DNA from 3 places in the Methylibium petroleiphilum PM1 genome. Region 1 is predicted to be linked to each of the others. Evidence: predicted binding sites of a transcription regulator. Region 1 holds the regulator's gene; each other region holds the start of a gene.
What was found. Region 1 encodes FNR, which switches genes on or off when oxygen is low (the NO sensors DNR and NnrR bind a similar motif). Its sites were predicted from a motif close to TTGATNNNNATCAA; they were not measured.

Region 1 (4,273 bases):
GTCAGCTGCAGCCAGATCGCCCATCCGCCAGCCATCACCAGCAGGGCACCGGTCCACCTCGCCGCGCTGGCGCCCTGCCCCAGTCGACCGAGCACGCCGCGGCCGAACAGCAAGGCCAGCCCGCCGCCCAGCGCGAAGGCGAGCATGACCGCAGCGCCCGCCAGCGGCCCGTCGGCCAGCGCCGCAACGACCAGCGCCGAATAGAGCAGGCCGCAAGGCCAGGCCGCCCACAGCGCTCCGGCCGTACCGGCCCAGCCCCAGCCGCGCCGCCGCCCCTTCGCAGGGAGCGGCCCGAGCATGGGGACGGCCACGCCGGGTGCGGAGCCGGTGCCCAGCACGATGCGGGGCATGCGTCCGGCCACCAGCAGCCACAGGCCAAACACCACCACGGTCACCTGCAGCAGGGTCCACAGCGGCCGCAACCAGCGGGTGGCCTGGGCCAGTTCGGCCATCCATCCAGCCCCGGTGGCCACCAGCGCCCCCGCCAGGCCGTAGGACAGCAGGCGCCCCAGATGCAGGGCGGCGGCGGCCCGCGCAGGCCGTGCGCCACCGCAGGACCGCTCGATCGCCGCGCAGGGCGCGGCGCACATCGCGGCACAGTGCGGACTGCCCGCGATGCCGATCGCCAGCCCGGCCGCCACCAGCGAGAGGCTCATGCCGTGACTGTCCCTTGCGTCAGATCAGCCGCGAATAGCGTTCGCGATCGCGGTCGGCCTGCAGGTGACGATCGAACACCATCGCCACGGCGCGCACGAAGTACCAGCCCAGCGGGGTGAGCTGGATCGCGTCGTCGTCGATCTCGATCAGCCCCTGCCCGGCCAGTGGCTGCAGCCGGCGCAGTTCGGCCTCGAAGTAGCGGCGGAAATCGAGCAGGTGAGCCAGTTCGATGGATTCGAACACCACCCGCCCCTGGCACATCAGCGCCATGATCACCGAGCGGCGCACCACGTCGTCGCGCGTCAGCACGAGGCCGCGCACCACCGGCAGTTCCCCGGAGCGCAGGGCGTCCTGGTACTCCGGCAGCGTCTTCGCATTCTGGCTGTAGGTCGCACCGATGCGGCCGATGGCCGAGACGCCCAGGCCGATCAGGTCGCAGTCGGGCTGGGTGCTGTAGCCCTGGAAATTGCGGTGCAGCCGGCCCTGCCGCTTGGCCGCGGCCAGCGCGTCACCCGGCAGGGCGAAGTGGTCCATGCCGATGTAGTCGTAACCGTGCGCCAGGAAGGCGGCGATCGCGTTCGACAGCATCGTCACGCGCTGGGCGGTGCCTGGCAGGTCTGCCGCATGGATGCGCCGCTGCGGCTTGAAGCGCTGCGGCAGGTGCGCATAGCTGTAGAGCGCCACGCGGTCCGGCCGCAACCGCGCCACCTGCTCCACCGTCCGGGCCAGCGAGGCCGGGGTCTGCTTGGGCAGGCCGTGGATCAGGTCGACGTTGATCGAATCGAAGCCCAATGCGCGCGCGCTGGCGATCAGTGCCTCCACCTGCTCGGCCGGCTGCACGCGATGCACCGCGTGCTGCACTTCGGGGTCGAAGTCCTGCACGCCGAAGCTCAGGCGGTTGAAACCCAGCGCCTTCAGGTGCGCCAGCCGCGAGGCACTGACGGTGCGCGGGTCGACCTCGATCGAGCATTCGGCCTGCGGCTGCAGGTCGAAGGCACCGCGCAGCAGGGCCATCAGCTGCGACAGCTCCGTATCGTCCAGGAAGGTCGGCGTACCGCCGCCGAGGTGCAGCTGACTGACGCGCTGGCGGCTGCCGATCACGTCCTGGTGCAATGCCACCTCGCGGCCCAGCCACTCCAGGTACTCGGTGCCGCGCCGGTGCTGCCGGGTGATCACCTTGTTACAGGCGCAGTAGTAGCAGACCGACTCGCAGAATGGGATGTGAACGTAGATCGACAGCGGTGTGCCGCCGCCCACCGCGCCGGCCGCCGGGGCTCCGCTGCGGCGCTGGCCCAGGGCCTGCCGGTACTGAGCGGGGCCGAAGGCCTCCACGAAGCGGTCGGCGGTCGGGTAGGAGGTGTAGCGCGGCCCACCGGCGTCCAGACGACTCAGGAGTTCCTCGCTCGGCGCAGCCGGTTCCAGCATGTCGGTCAGGGTCGGAGGGGGCATGTCCGGACTGTGCCGAGGGCCTCTCACCGGGCTCTTGATCTGGGTCAAGGCCGGTCGCCGGTGGCCTCCGACAATCCATGCACAGCTTGAGGTCGATCATGCAACTTGCCCCTCACGACGCCGCCGCCGACTCACATGCTCCATCGCGGGCCGCGCACAAGATCATAATGAAGCGCATGGAACGCGAACCGATCCGCATCGAGGCCCTCAAGGTCGCATGCTCCAGTTGCAACCTGCGCGAGCTCTGCCTGCCGGTGGGGCTGTCGGACGACGATCTCGACCACCTCGACCAGCTGGTGGGCAGCCGCCGCCCCGTGAAGCGCGGCGACACGCTGTTCCACGCCGGGGATCGCTTCGAGTCGCTTTATGCGGTGCGCACCGGCTTCTTCAAGACCTGCGTGTCCGCCGACGATGGCCGTGACCAGGTGACCGGCTTCCAGATGGCCGGCGAACTGCTGGGACTGGACGGCATCAGCACCGACCGCCATGCCTGCGACGCGGTGGCGCTGGAGGACTCCCAGGTCTGCCAGATCCCCTACTCGCAGCTCGAGAAGCTGTCGCGCGAATCCACGCCGCTGCAGCACCAGTTCCACAAGATCATGAGCCGCGAGATCGTGCGCGACCACGGCGTGATGCTGCTGCTCGGCAGCATGCGGGCCGAGGAGCGGCTCGCGGCCTTCCTGCTGAACCTCACGCAACGCCTGCAGGCACGCGGCTTCTCGGCCTCGTCGCTCGTGCTGCGCATGACGCGCGAGGAGATCGGCAGCTACCTCGGTCTCAAGCTGGAGACCGTGAGCCGCACCTTCTCGAAGTTCCAGGACGAAGGCCTGCTCGAGGTTAAGCAGCGCGACATCCGCGTGCTCGACGAATCCGGGCTGCGCCGGCTCGTCAACGGCCCGGCCTGCTGAAGGTTCGCCGCCTGCCTCGCCCGGCGCGACTCAGGGCCAGCGGCGCGGCTCGGTATTGGCCGGCTCCGGCATTGCCAGCAGCAGCGTCAACATCGACGTCAGCGCGCACACGGTCCAGAACGCGAAGAAGGCCAGCGTGTAGACGCCAGCCGGCGACACCGTCTCCAGCGCGCGCCCGACCCAGCCGCTCAGTTCCGCCGGGTCGGCTGCGCTGAACACCAGGACCTCCAGCACACCCGCCATCAGGAACGACGGCCAGACGATCCACAGCGTGCGTTGTCTCATCGTCGCGAGCTCCGGGTCGACGGGCGGCACCACGTTCAGCGCTCGGGACGCGGCGTGGCCGCATGGTTGCGCGCCTGCACTGCCGGCGTGTCGCTGCCCAGCGGTTCGCTGCTGCGGCTGAGCACCGGGTCGCTGCCACGCACGGCGATCACGGCAGTGACGATGCCAGCCACCACGACCGCCAGCGGGCCGCCCAGCACCAGCCACAGCATGGGCTCGCGCCACCAGGGCAGCGGCCGCTCGGGCGCGGGCGTCGGGCGGGTTGCGTTCTCGTTCGGGGTCATGGGTTGCTCCGGAGAGGGCCGCGTTCAGCGCGGCACGACGAAGGTGGATTTCTCGGACACGCTGGCCGCCGGCTGCATGCCGTCGGCCTCGCGGATGATCTCGAAGCGCAGGGGGTGGGCGCCGGGGCCCAGGGCCGCGGCGCTCTGCGGCGGCACTTGCACCGCGACAGGCACCCAGCGCGACTCGGCCGGGGCCAGCCGCACCTCGTCACGCACCTGCGCCTGCGCGCCGGCGATGCCGCTCACCACCACCCGGTAGCGCTGCTCCGACTCGGTGGCGTTCATGATCTGCAACCGGTAGACGTTCTCGATGCGCCCTTCGTCGACCAGCCTTGCCAACGTACCGCGGTCGCGCACCACGTCGACGCGCATCGGGCTGCGCAGCACGAGACTGGTGACGAAGCCGACCGAGATCAGCAGCAGGATCACGCCGTAGACCAGCACGCGCGGACGGAACACACGCCGCCAGTCCAGCCTGCTCTGGCCGGCAGTCAGGCCGTTCTGCGTCGCATAGCGGATCAGTCCGCGCGGATACGCCATCTTGTCCATCACGCCGTTGCACACGTCGATGCAGGCGGCACAGCCGATGCACTCGTATTGCAGCCCCTCGCGGATGTCGATGCCGGTCGGGCAGACCTGCACGCACAGCGTGCAGTCGATGCAGTCGCCTTTGCCCTGGGCGGCCAGCGC
Region 2 (4,273 bases), 180 kb from region 1:
TGCTCGGCGGCGCGCGCACCGACGGCCGGCTGATCGCGACCGTGCTGGTCGGCTTCATCGGCGTGGCGCTGATCCTGCGGCCGACGATGGAGCGCGACCAGCTCTGGTACGGCCTGATGGGCCTGCTGTCGGGCCTGCTGTCGGCGGTGGCCTACCTGCAGGTCACCGCGCTCGGCCGGGCCGGCGAACCGGAGCCGCGGGTGGTGTTCTATTTCTCCGTCGGCGGCATGGCGGCCGGCCTGCTGACGGCGCTGCCGTCCGGCGGGTTCACGGCCCACACCGACACCTTCGCGGCGCTGATGCTGCTCGCTGTCGGCGGCTTCGCCACCGCCGCGCAGTTGCTGATGACGCGCGCCTACGCCACCGGGCGACCGCTGGTGAACGCCAGCCTGCAGTACCTCGGCATCGTCTATTCCTTCATCTTCGGCGCGCTGCTGTTCGACGACCCGGTCACGCCGATGGCGCTGGGCGGCATGGCGCTGGTGGTGGCCGCCGGCATCGCCGCCACGCAGTTGCGCAACCGCGCGGCGCCGCGAGATGCGGTGCAATCGACCCTTGAAACATGACCCACCCCCGTTGCGCCTTCGGCGCCCCCCTCCAGGGGCGCCGAAGGCGGACCGGCGGAGCCGGATCCGCGGCGGCCGCGCGCTGCCTCGGGTCGCTTGCGAGGAGAAGTGAGTTGAACCGTGTTGCCTCGACCCTGCCCATGCCGCTGATCGACGCTGAGGCGCTGCGCGAGCGGCTGGCTGCCGGCGCGCCGACCGTCGTGGTCGACACCTCGTTCGACCTGGCCGATCCCGCGGCCGGCGAACGCAGCTACCGCGAGGGCCACCTGCCCGGTGCCCACTACCTGCACCTCGACCGCGACCTGGCCGACCACACGCCGGCCACCGACGGCCGCTTCCGCGGCCGCCATCCGCTGCCGACGCGCGAGGCCTTCGCCGCAACACTGACACGCCTGGGCATCACCCCGGCCACGCCGGTGGTGGTCTACGACCGGCAGGGCGCGATGTTCGCTGCCCGCGCGTGGTGGATGCTGCGCTGGCTCGGCCACCGCGAGGTCACCGTGCTGGACGGCGGGCTCGCCGCATGGCGCGCAGTCGGCGGCGCGCTGGAGAGCGAGACGCCGGCGGCCGTCGCGGCGCGGCCTGCCTATGGGCCCGCGGCCTCGCTGGTTCCGACGGTCGATGCCGCCGCGCTGCAGGCCGGGCTCGGTCGCGTGCGGCTGATCGACGCGCGGGCGCCGGAGCGCTTTCGCGGCGACGTCGAACCACTGGACCCGGTGGCCGGCCACATCCCCGGGGCACTGAACCGGCCGTTCAAGGACAACCTCGACGCCGAAGGCCGCTTCCTCGCGCCCGCGGCGCTGCATGCCGCCTTCCTGCCGCTGCTCGCCGGCCGGCCGCCGGCCGAGTCGGTGCAGCAGTGCGGCTCCGGCGTCACCGCCTGCCACAACCTGCTGGCGATGGAACGGGCCGGACTGCCCGGCGCCGCGCTCTACCCGGGCTCGTGGAGCGAATGGTGCGCCGACCCGGCGCGCCCGGTGGCGCGCGGCTGAGCGGAAGTCCGCACCGCGCCCGCGGGCAGGCTCGACGCAAAGCTTGATCCTCGGCAAGATCAGGGGCGGGGCAACGGTGCAAGATGCGCCTGTCAGTCCCGCAGCCAAGGAGGCCGCCATGTACCAACGCATCCTGGTTCCCACCGACGGCAGCGACGTCACCGGCAAGGCCGTCGCCACCGCGGTGTCGCTCGCCAAGGCCCTGGGTTCGAAGATCGAGGCGCTGAGCGTCAAGGAGCCCTTCCCCTACAGCGCGATCAGCGAGATCCAGCCGGTGGCGCCGCAGGAGTACTTCGACGCGCAGGAGCAGATCGCGCAGCGGCGCGTGCAGCAGGTCGCCGCCGCCTGCCAGGCCGCCGGCCTGGGCTGCGAGACCTACACCATCGAGGCGCTGCATCCCTACGAGGCCATCATCGAGCATGCGAGCCAGCGCGGCTGCGACCTGATCGTGATGGCCTCGCACGGCCGCCGCGGCATGAGCGCGCTGTTGCTGGGCAGCGAGACCCAGAAGCTGCTGACGCACACCGCGATCCCGGTGCTGGTGGTGCGCTGAGCGCAGGCCCGGGCTGCGGCCCGGGCGGGTTTCAGAGCAGCAGCTGCGCGGCGCCGTCGCGTTGCCGCACCACGCCGTTGGCCTCGATCCGCAGGGCCCCCTCGACCGCCCAGCGCACCGCCATCGGATAGAGCCGGTGCTCGCTGGCCAGCACGCGCGCGGCCAGCGTCTGCTCGGTGTCGTCGGGCAGCACCGGCACCGCCGCCTGCGCGACGATCGGGCCGTGATCCAGCTCGGCGGTCACGTAGTGCACGGTGGCGCCGGCCAGCTTGCAGCCGGCCTCGATCGCGCGCCGATGGGTGTGCAGGCCGGTGAAGGCCGGCAGCAGCGACGGGTGGATGTTGAGCAGGCGGCCGGCATAGCGCTGCACGAAGCCCGCCGTCAGGATGCGCATGAAGCCGGCCAGCACCACCAGGTCGGGCGCGTGCTGGTCGATGGCCTCGGCCAGCGCGGCGTCGAAGCGCTCGCGGTCAGGGTAGGCACGATGCTCGACCGCCGACGTCGCGATACCTCTCGCGGCAGCGTAGTCCAGGCCCGCGGCGTCGGCGCGGTTGCTGATCACCGCCGAGATCCGGGCCGGCCAAGCCTGCGCAGCGCAGGCCTCGACGATGGCCTCCATGTTGGAGCCCCGGCCGGAGATCAGGATCACGATGCGCTTCATGGGCCGGCAGTGTAGGCGGGTATCGCAAGCCGCCGATAATCATTGCCCGGCCTGCGACGCCTCGGCGACAGGCCCTCCGGGCTGCCCGTTGCTGCATCCCGCGACCCACCCCACGCCCCCACGCCATGAACGCTGTCCCCGGGCGCTCGCTGCCCTCTTCCCTCTCCCTGACGTCGAACGCCTGGGCGCCGATCAGCCGCGCCGAGGTCGTCACGGTCGCGCTGCTGGCTGCGATGGTGCTGTGGCTCGTGGCGATCGCGCTGTCGGGTGACCACGCGATGGTCGACTGGCTCACCTCGGAGAACGGTCCGCTCGAATGGACCAGCGTGCTCGCCTGGCTGCTGCTGGCGGTGGTGGTGCTCGCTACCGGCGGCCTGAACCGCCACACCCTGCTGCTGGCCGCAGTGAGCCTGCTGTTCTGCGCGCGCGAACTCGACCTGCACAAGCAGGCGGTGTTCGGCGGCGTCAGCTTCCTGAAGATCAACTTCTACCGCGGGCACGAGGTCACGACGCCGCAGAAGCTGCTCGGCGGCCTCATCGCGCTCGGCGTGCTCGGCACCGTGCTGGCCGGACTGGGCTACAACACCCTCGCCTTCCTGCGCCGGCGCCTCTACCGCCAGCCCTGGGGCCGGCTGATCGTGCTGGCGGGCGGCCTGCTGGTGCTGTCCAAGGTGTTCGACCGCCTGCCCGCCGTGATGGCCGACGAATACCACCGCCCGCTCGGCTGGACCGCCACCGCGCTGTCCCATCTGCACGAGGAAGGCCTGGAGACCTTCGTGCCGCTGCTGCTGATCGCCACCGCCTGGCTGCGCACGCGCACGGACGACTGAGGCGCCGGGGCGCCTGCCTAGAATCCGCGACCCGACGAGTTCCTGGAAGAGCCCTCATGACGCAACGTGTCCTCACCGGCATCACGACCACCGGCACGCCCCACCTGGGCAACTACGTCGGCGCGATCCGGCCGGCCATCGCCGCGAGCCGCGAGCCCGGCGTCGAGAGCTTCTTCTTCCTGGCCGACTACCACGCGCTGATCAAGTGCGACGAGCCCGACCGCATCGAGCGCTCGCGGCTGGAGATCGCGGCCACCTGGCTGGCCGCCGGGCTGGACACGCAGCGCGTCACCTTCTACCGCCAGAGCGACATCCCCGAGACCACCGAGCTCACCTGGCTGCTGACCTGCGTGACCGCCAAGGGCCAGATGAACCGCGCCCACGCCTACAAGGCCGCGACCGACGCGAACGAGGCGGCCGGCGAGGACATCGACGCCAACATCTCGATGGGCCTGTACAGCTACCCCATCCTGATGGCGGCCGACATCCTGCTGTTCAACGCCCACCGCGTGCCGGTCGGGCGCGATCAGGTCCAGCACATCGAGATGGCGCGCGACGTGGCCCAGCGCTTCAACCACCTGTTCGGCCGCGGCCGCGAGCTGTTCGTGCTGCCGCGCGCCGAGGTCGAGGAGGACGTGGCCACGCTGCCCGGCCTCGACGGCCGCAAGATG
Region 3 (4,273 bases), 1.2 Mb from region 1:
GAACCCGGCCGCGCTGGACGCCGGCATGCTGGTGATGATCGGCGTGGTGCTGGACCGCTCCACACCCGACTCCTTCGCCGACTTCGAGAAGGCCGCCGCCCGGGTGTCGGGCTGCATGGAGTGCCACGTGGTGACCGGCGAGTTCGACTACTTCATGCTGGTGCGCACGCGCGACAACGACAGCTTCAATCGCCTGCATGCCGAGCAGCTGCTGCACCTGCCGGGCGTGCGACAGATCCGCTCGTTCATGGTGCTCAAGCAGGTGCTGTCGACGACGCAGTTTCCGGTTTGATAGGCGGTTGCGTTCGAACAGACGAGATGGGTGCGCGTCTGGCGCGAGATCAGGCCGGCGGGGCGCTCTGGTGCGCTCATGTCCCCCGCCGCCCGCCCCTGCAGGCCGGGCGGCTCCTCCTCTACTTCGCTTCGCAGAGCGCCCCACCGGCCTGATCCACCACCGTCATGGGTGTTCGCCGTCGCAGCTCACATTTGTGTCGGCCACTCGATGGCCTCTGCCACCCCACACATCGACGACGCGCAACGCAAACGCTTCACCCCGCAGCCAACGGCGTGCTGGTCCGGCGACCCGAAAAGTCGGTCCAGCAACCCGCCTCGAAGTCGTAGAGCTTGCAGCGCCGCGCGGTGTCGGCGTACCAGCGCCACGAGAACGGCTGCACGACGATGTGCCCCGCGAGCCGCTCTTCCAGTAGCCGCTGCGCCCGCTTCAGCCGGTACAGCGGCACGCTCATGTCCACGTGGTGCGCGGTGTGCTCCATGATGTGGTGCAGCGCGCTGCCCATGAAGGAGCGGAAGGTCAGGTGCACCGTGGTGGACACGAAGGGCTGGGCGTCCGCCCAGCGCCGCTTGTCCTCGTACCACGCCACGCCGGTGTGCGTGTGGTGCACGTAGACCACGAAGCCGATCATGCCGTTCCAGAACACGAAGGGCAGCACGAAGCCCGTCAGCACCAGGAACGTGGCCGACTGGCCGGTGGCCGCCGCGGCCGCCACCAGGCCGGCGATCCATGCCGCCGCGCCCGCGACCACCAGCACGCCGTCCCAGAAGAATGCCGCGCGCCGCGTCGGCATGGTGCGCCGGTTCGGGAACAGCAGCCGGTTCCACCAGATCTCCACCAGGTAGTAGAGCCAGGGTGCCCAGCCGCTGCGGTACACGCGCTCGAGCCTGCGCCGCCAGCGCGGCAGCGCGCGGTAGGCCTCGAGCGTGCGCGGCTCCCAGACGAAGTCGAAGCCCTTCAGGTTGGTGTAGCCGTGGTGCACCACGTTGTGCCCCACCTCCCACAGGCTGTAGGGCGTGAGCGAGGGCAGGAACACCAGGCGGCCGAGCCAGCGGTTCAGCCGACGGTGCGGCGTGAGGCTCTGGTGGCAGGCGTCGTGGCCGAGGATGAACAGGCGGCCGATCACGAAGCCGGCCGCCATGCCTGCCAGCAGCTTCATCGGCAGCGTCTCGAACGCCACGGTGGCGGTCAGTGCGGCGCCCAGCAGCAGCAGGTCGACGAGCGTCAGCGCGAGCGCGTAGGCCGTGCTGCGCGAGGCCAGCGGCGCCAGCCAGGCGCGGATCAGCTTGCGGTGGGGGATGGCGCTCGGGGCGGCGGACGGGGGCGCGAGGTCGGGACAGGCAGCAGGCATCGGAGGCGGGTGGCGCGAACGCAGGCGGATCGGAACGCCGAAGGCTAGGGCCGCGGGCGGGGGCTGTCCTTGACGGCGGTCAAGCGGGCGCGCCGGACGTGTGCGCTCGTTGCCCGTGCGCGCACGCCGCGCACGCGATTCGGGGATGATCGGCGGCTTCGGCGCTGGCGGCTGCCCGCGTCCCCTCTTCCTTCCCCGATGAATTCGACTTTCCTGCGCAGGGCCCTGGTGCTGGGCCTGCTGTCCTCGATCGGTCCGTTCGCGATCGACATGTACCTGCCCGCGCTGCCGGCTATCGGCAGCGCGCTGCAGGCCGACGTGCACGCGGTGCAGATGAGCCTGATGGCATTCTTCGTGTCGTTCGCGATCAGCCAGCTGGTCTACGGCCCGGCCTCCGACATGTTCGGCCGCAAGCCGCCGCTGTACGTCGGCATCGGGCTGTTCATCGTCGGCAGCGTGGGCTGCGCGCTCGCGCCCGACATCGGTTGGCTGATCGCCTTCCGTTTCCTGCAGGGCCTGGGCGGCGGCGCGCCGATCGTGGTGCCGCGCGCCATCGTGCGCGACCTGCACACCGGCGTGGAGGCCACGCGGCTGATGTCGCTGCTGCTGCTGGTGTTCAGCGTGTCGCCCATCCTCGCGCCACTGATCGGCAGCTTCGTGATCGACGCCGCCGGCTGGCGCGCGATCTTCTGGGCGGTCACCGGCATCGGCGTGGTGGGCCTGCTGCTGGTGGCGCTGACGCTGGAGGAGACGCGGCCTGCCGCGCAGCGCACGCAGAGCGATGTGGCGAGCACGCTGCGCGCCTTCGCGCTGCTGCTGCGCGACCGGCATTTCCTGGGGCTCACCGCGATCGGGGCCTTCGGCATGGCCAGCTTCTTCATCTTCCTGGCCAACTCGTCGTTCGTCTTCATCGGCCACTACGGGCTGACGCCGCGCGAGTACAGCCTGGCGTTCAGCGTGAACGCGGCCTCGTTCATCGGCGTGTCGCAGTTCGCCGGCCGGCTGACGGCACGCTTCGGCCTCGCGAGCATCGTGCGGGTGGCGGTGCTGGGCTTCGCGCTGTCGCTGGGTGCGCTGCTGGCGTTCAACCTGGCCGGCATCGACAGGCTCGACGTGATGATCGTCGTCATGCTCGTCGGCTACGGCTTCCTCGGCCTGGTGGTGCCCACCACCTCGGTGATGGCGCTCGACGACCACGGCGAGATCGCCGGTGCCGCGTCGGCGCTGATGGGCACGCTCCAGCTGGTGCTCGGTGCCGTGGTGATCGCGCTGATGAGCGGCTTTGCCGACGGCAGCGCGCGGCCGATGGTGGCCGGCATGGCGGCCGCGGCGCTGTGCGCGCTGCTGCTGACCTGGCTGACGCTGGGCGGGCGTCGGTCGGCCGCGTCCGCGGCGACGCGGCCCTGCAGCTGAGCCGTCGCGGCGCTCAGTCGGACGGCGATGACGAGGACGCGCCCGAGCTGCCAACCGACTTGAGCTTCTGCCCGCCGCTCTCGATCACCTCGCCGGTCTTGCGCACACCCTTGCGGACCGCGCGGCCGGTGGCCTCGGCGCCGGTCTCGATGGCTTCGCCGGCCTTGTGCGCGCCGCGCTCGATCGCGGCGCCGGTCTTCTTCGCGCCACGCTCGATGGCTTCGCCGGTCTTGACCGCGGCGTTCGACACGGCTTCGCCGGTCGCGCTCGCGGCCTGTTTCACCTTGGATGGTTCCTCTGCGGCCACGGCGGCCGCGCAGGCGATCAGGGCAACGGCGATGACGGGGGTCTTGCGCATGGGCTCGCTCCTCGCGGACGGTGCGCCGGCGTCCCGCGGGGCGCCGGCCAGTCGCGATTCTGCGCGAACCGGTCGCGCTGCCTGTCGCAGGGTGTGTCCGTCAGTGGCTGATCATCCACGGCCGCTTGCTCGGGAAGGCCTTGGCGCCGTTGGCCGCGGTCACCGTGGCGCCGCGCCGCGTGGACGCGCCGGAGGAGCAGCAGCCGCAGCCCGACGGGTGCCGCAGGCGCTGGTAGTCGCGCGAGCTCTTCGGCTCATGTCGCGCGCGCTCGTTGACCTCGATCGCGCTGCGGGTGCTGCCGGCCATCAGCGCCAGCCGTGGCGCGCTGACGAAGACGCGCGGCGACTCGCGCTGGCAGTCGGGGCAGGTGGCCGGCTCGTTGCGGGCGGACAGCGTGCGGAAGGCGTCGAAGCCGCCGCACGCGGGGCAGGCGTAGTCGTAGGTGGGCATGGCGGCGGCCTCGGGGGACTCAGAGGTCGGGCGACAGCGGCATGTCGATCGAGCCGTCGAGGTACTTCACCGGCCCGGCGGCGCTGGGGTTGATGTCGAAGTCGAAGATCTGCGTCGGCAGCCACAGCGTGGCGCAGGCGTTCGGGATGTCGACCACGCCGCTGATGTGCCCCTGCACCGGCGCCGTGCCGAGGATGGAGTGCGCCTGCGCGCCGGAGTAGCCGAACTTCTTCAGGTACTCGATGGCGTTCAGGCAAGCCTGGCGGTAGGCCACGTGGACGTCGAGGTAGTGCTGCTGGCCGTGCTCGTCGACCGAGATGCCCTCGAAGATGATGTAGTCGTTGTAGTGCGGCGTGATCGGGCTGGGCTTGAAGATCGGGTTCTTGATGCCGTACTTGGCCATGCCGC

Region 2: a site for FNR is predicted at 1,602-1,615, ahead of MPE_RS13290 (universal stress protein). Genes of this name have one in related genera too.
Region 3: a site for FNR is predicted at 1,713-1,726, ahead of MPE_RS18170 (fatty acid desaturase). Genes of this name have one in related genera too.

Annotation. Positions count from the first base shown of each region.
Region 1 covers NC_008825.1:2,630,034-2,634,306, forward strand. The annotation lists gene MPE_RS12450 (sulfite exporter TauE/SafE family protein) at 1-656, opposite strand, end outside; gene hemN (oxygen-independent coproporphyrinogen III oxidase) at 676-2,106, opposite strand; gene fnr (fumarate/nitrate reduction transcriptional regulator Fnr) at 2,283-3,014, shown strand; gene MPE_RS12465 (hypothetical protein) at 3,045-3,299, opposite strand; gene MPE_RS12470 (hypothetical protein) at 3,335-3,583, opposite strand; gene ccoG (cytochrome c oxidase accessory protein CcoG) at 3,608-4,273, opposite strand, start outside.
Region 2 covers NC_008825.1:2,811,268-2,815,540, forward strand. The annotation lists gene MPE_RS13280 (DMT family transporter) at 1-566, shown strand, start outside; gene MPE_RS13285 (sulfurtransferase) at 701-1,558, shown strand; gene MPE_RS13290 (universal stress protein) at 1,677-2,111, shown strand; gene purN (phosphoribosylglycinamide formyltransferase) at 2,143-2,772, opposite strand; gene MPE_RS22790 (hypothetical protein) at 2,898-3,602, shown strand; gene MPE_RS13305 (tryptophan--tRNA ligase) at 3,659-4,273, shown strand, end outside.
Region 3 covers NC_008825.1:3,802,596-3,806,868, reverse strand. The annotation lists gene MPE_RS18175 (Lrp/AsnC family transcriptional regulator) at 1-292, shown strand, start outside; gene MPE_RS18170 (fatty acid desaturase) at 549-1,643, opposite strand; gene MPE_RS18165 (multidrug effflux MFS transporter) at 1,842-3,056, shown strand; gene MPE_RS18160 (hypothetical protein) at 3,070-3,414, opposite strand; gene MPE_RS18155 (FmdB family zinc ribbon protein) at 3,515-3,865, opposite strand; gene fmdA (formamidase) at 3,885-4,273, opposite strand, start outside.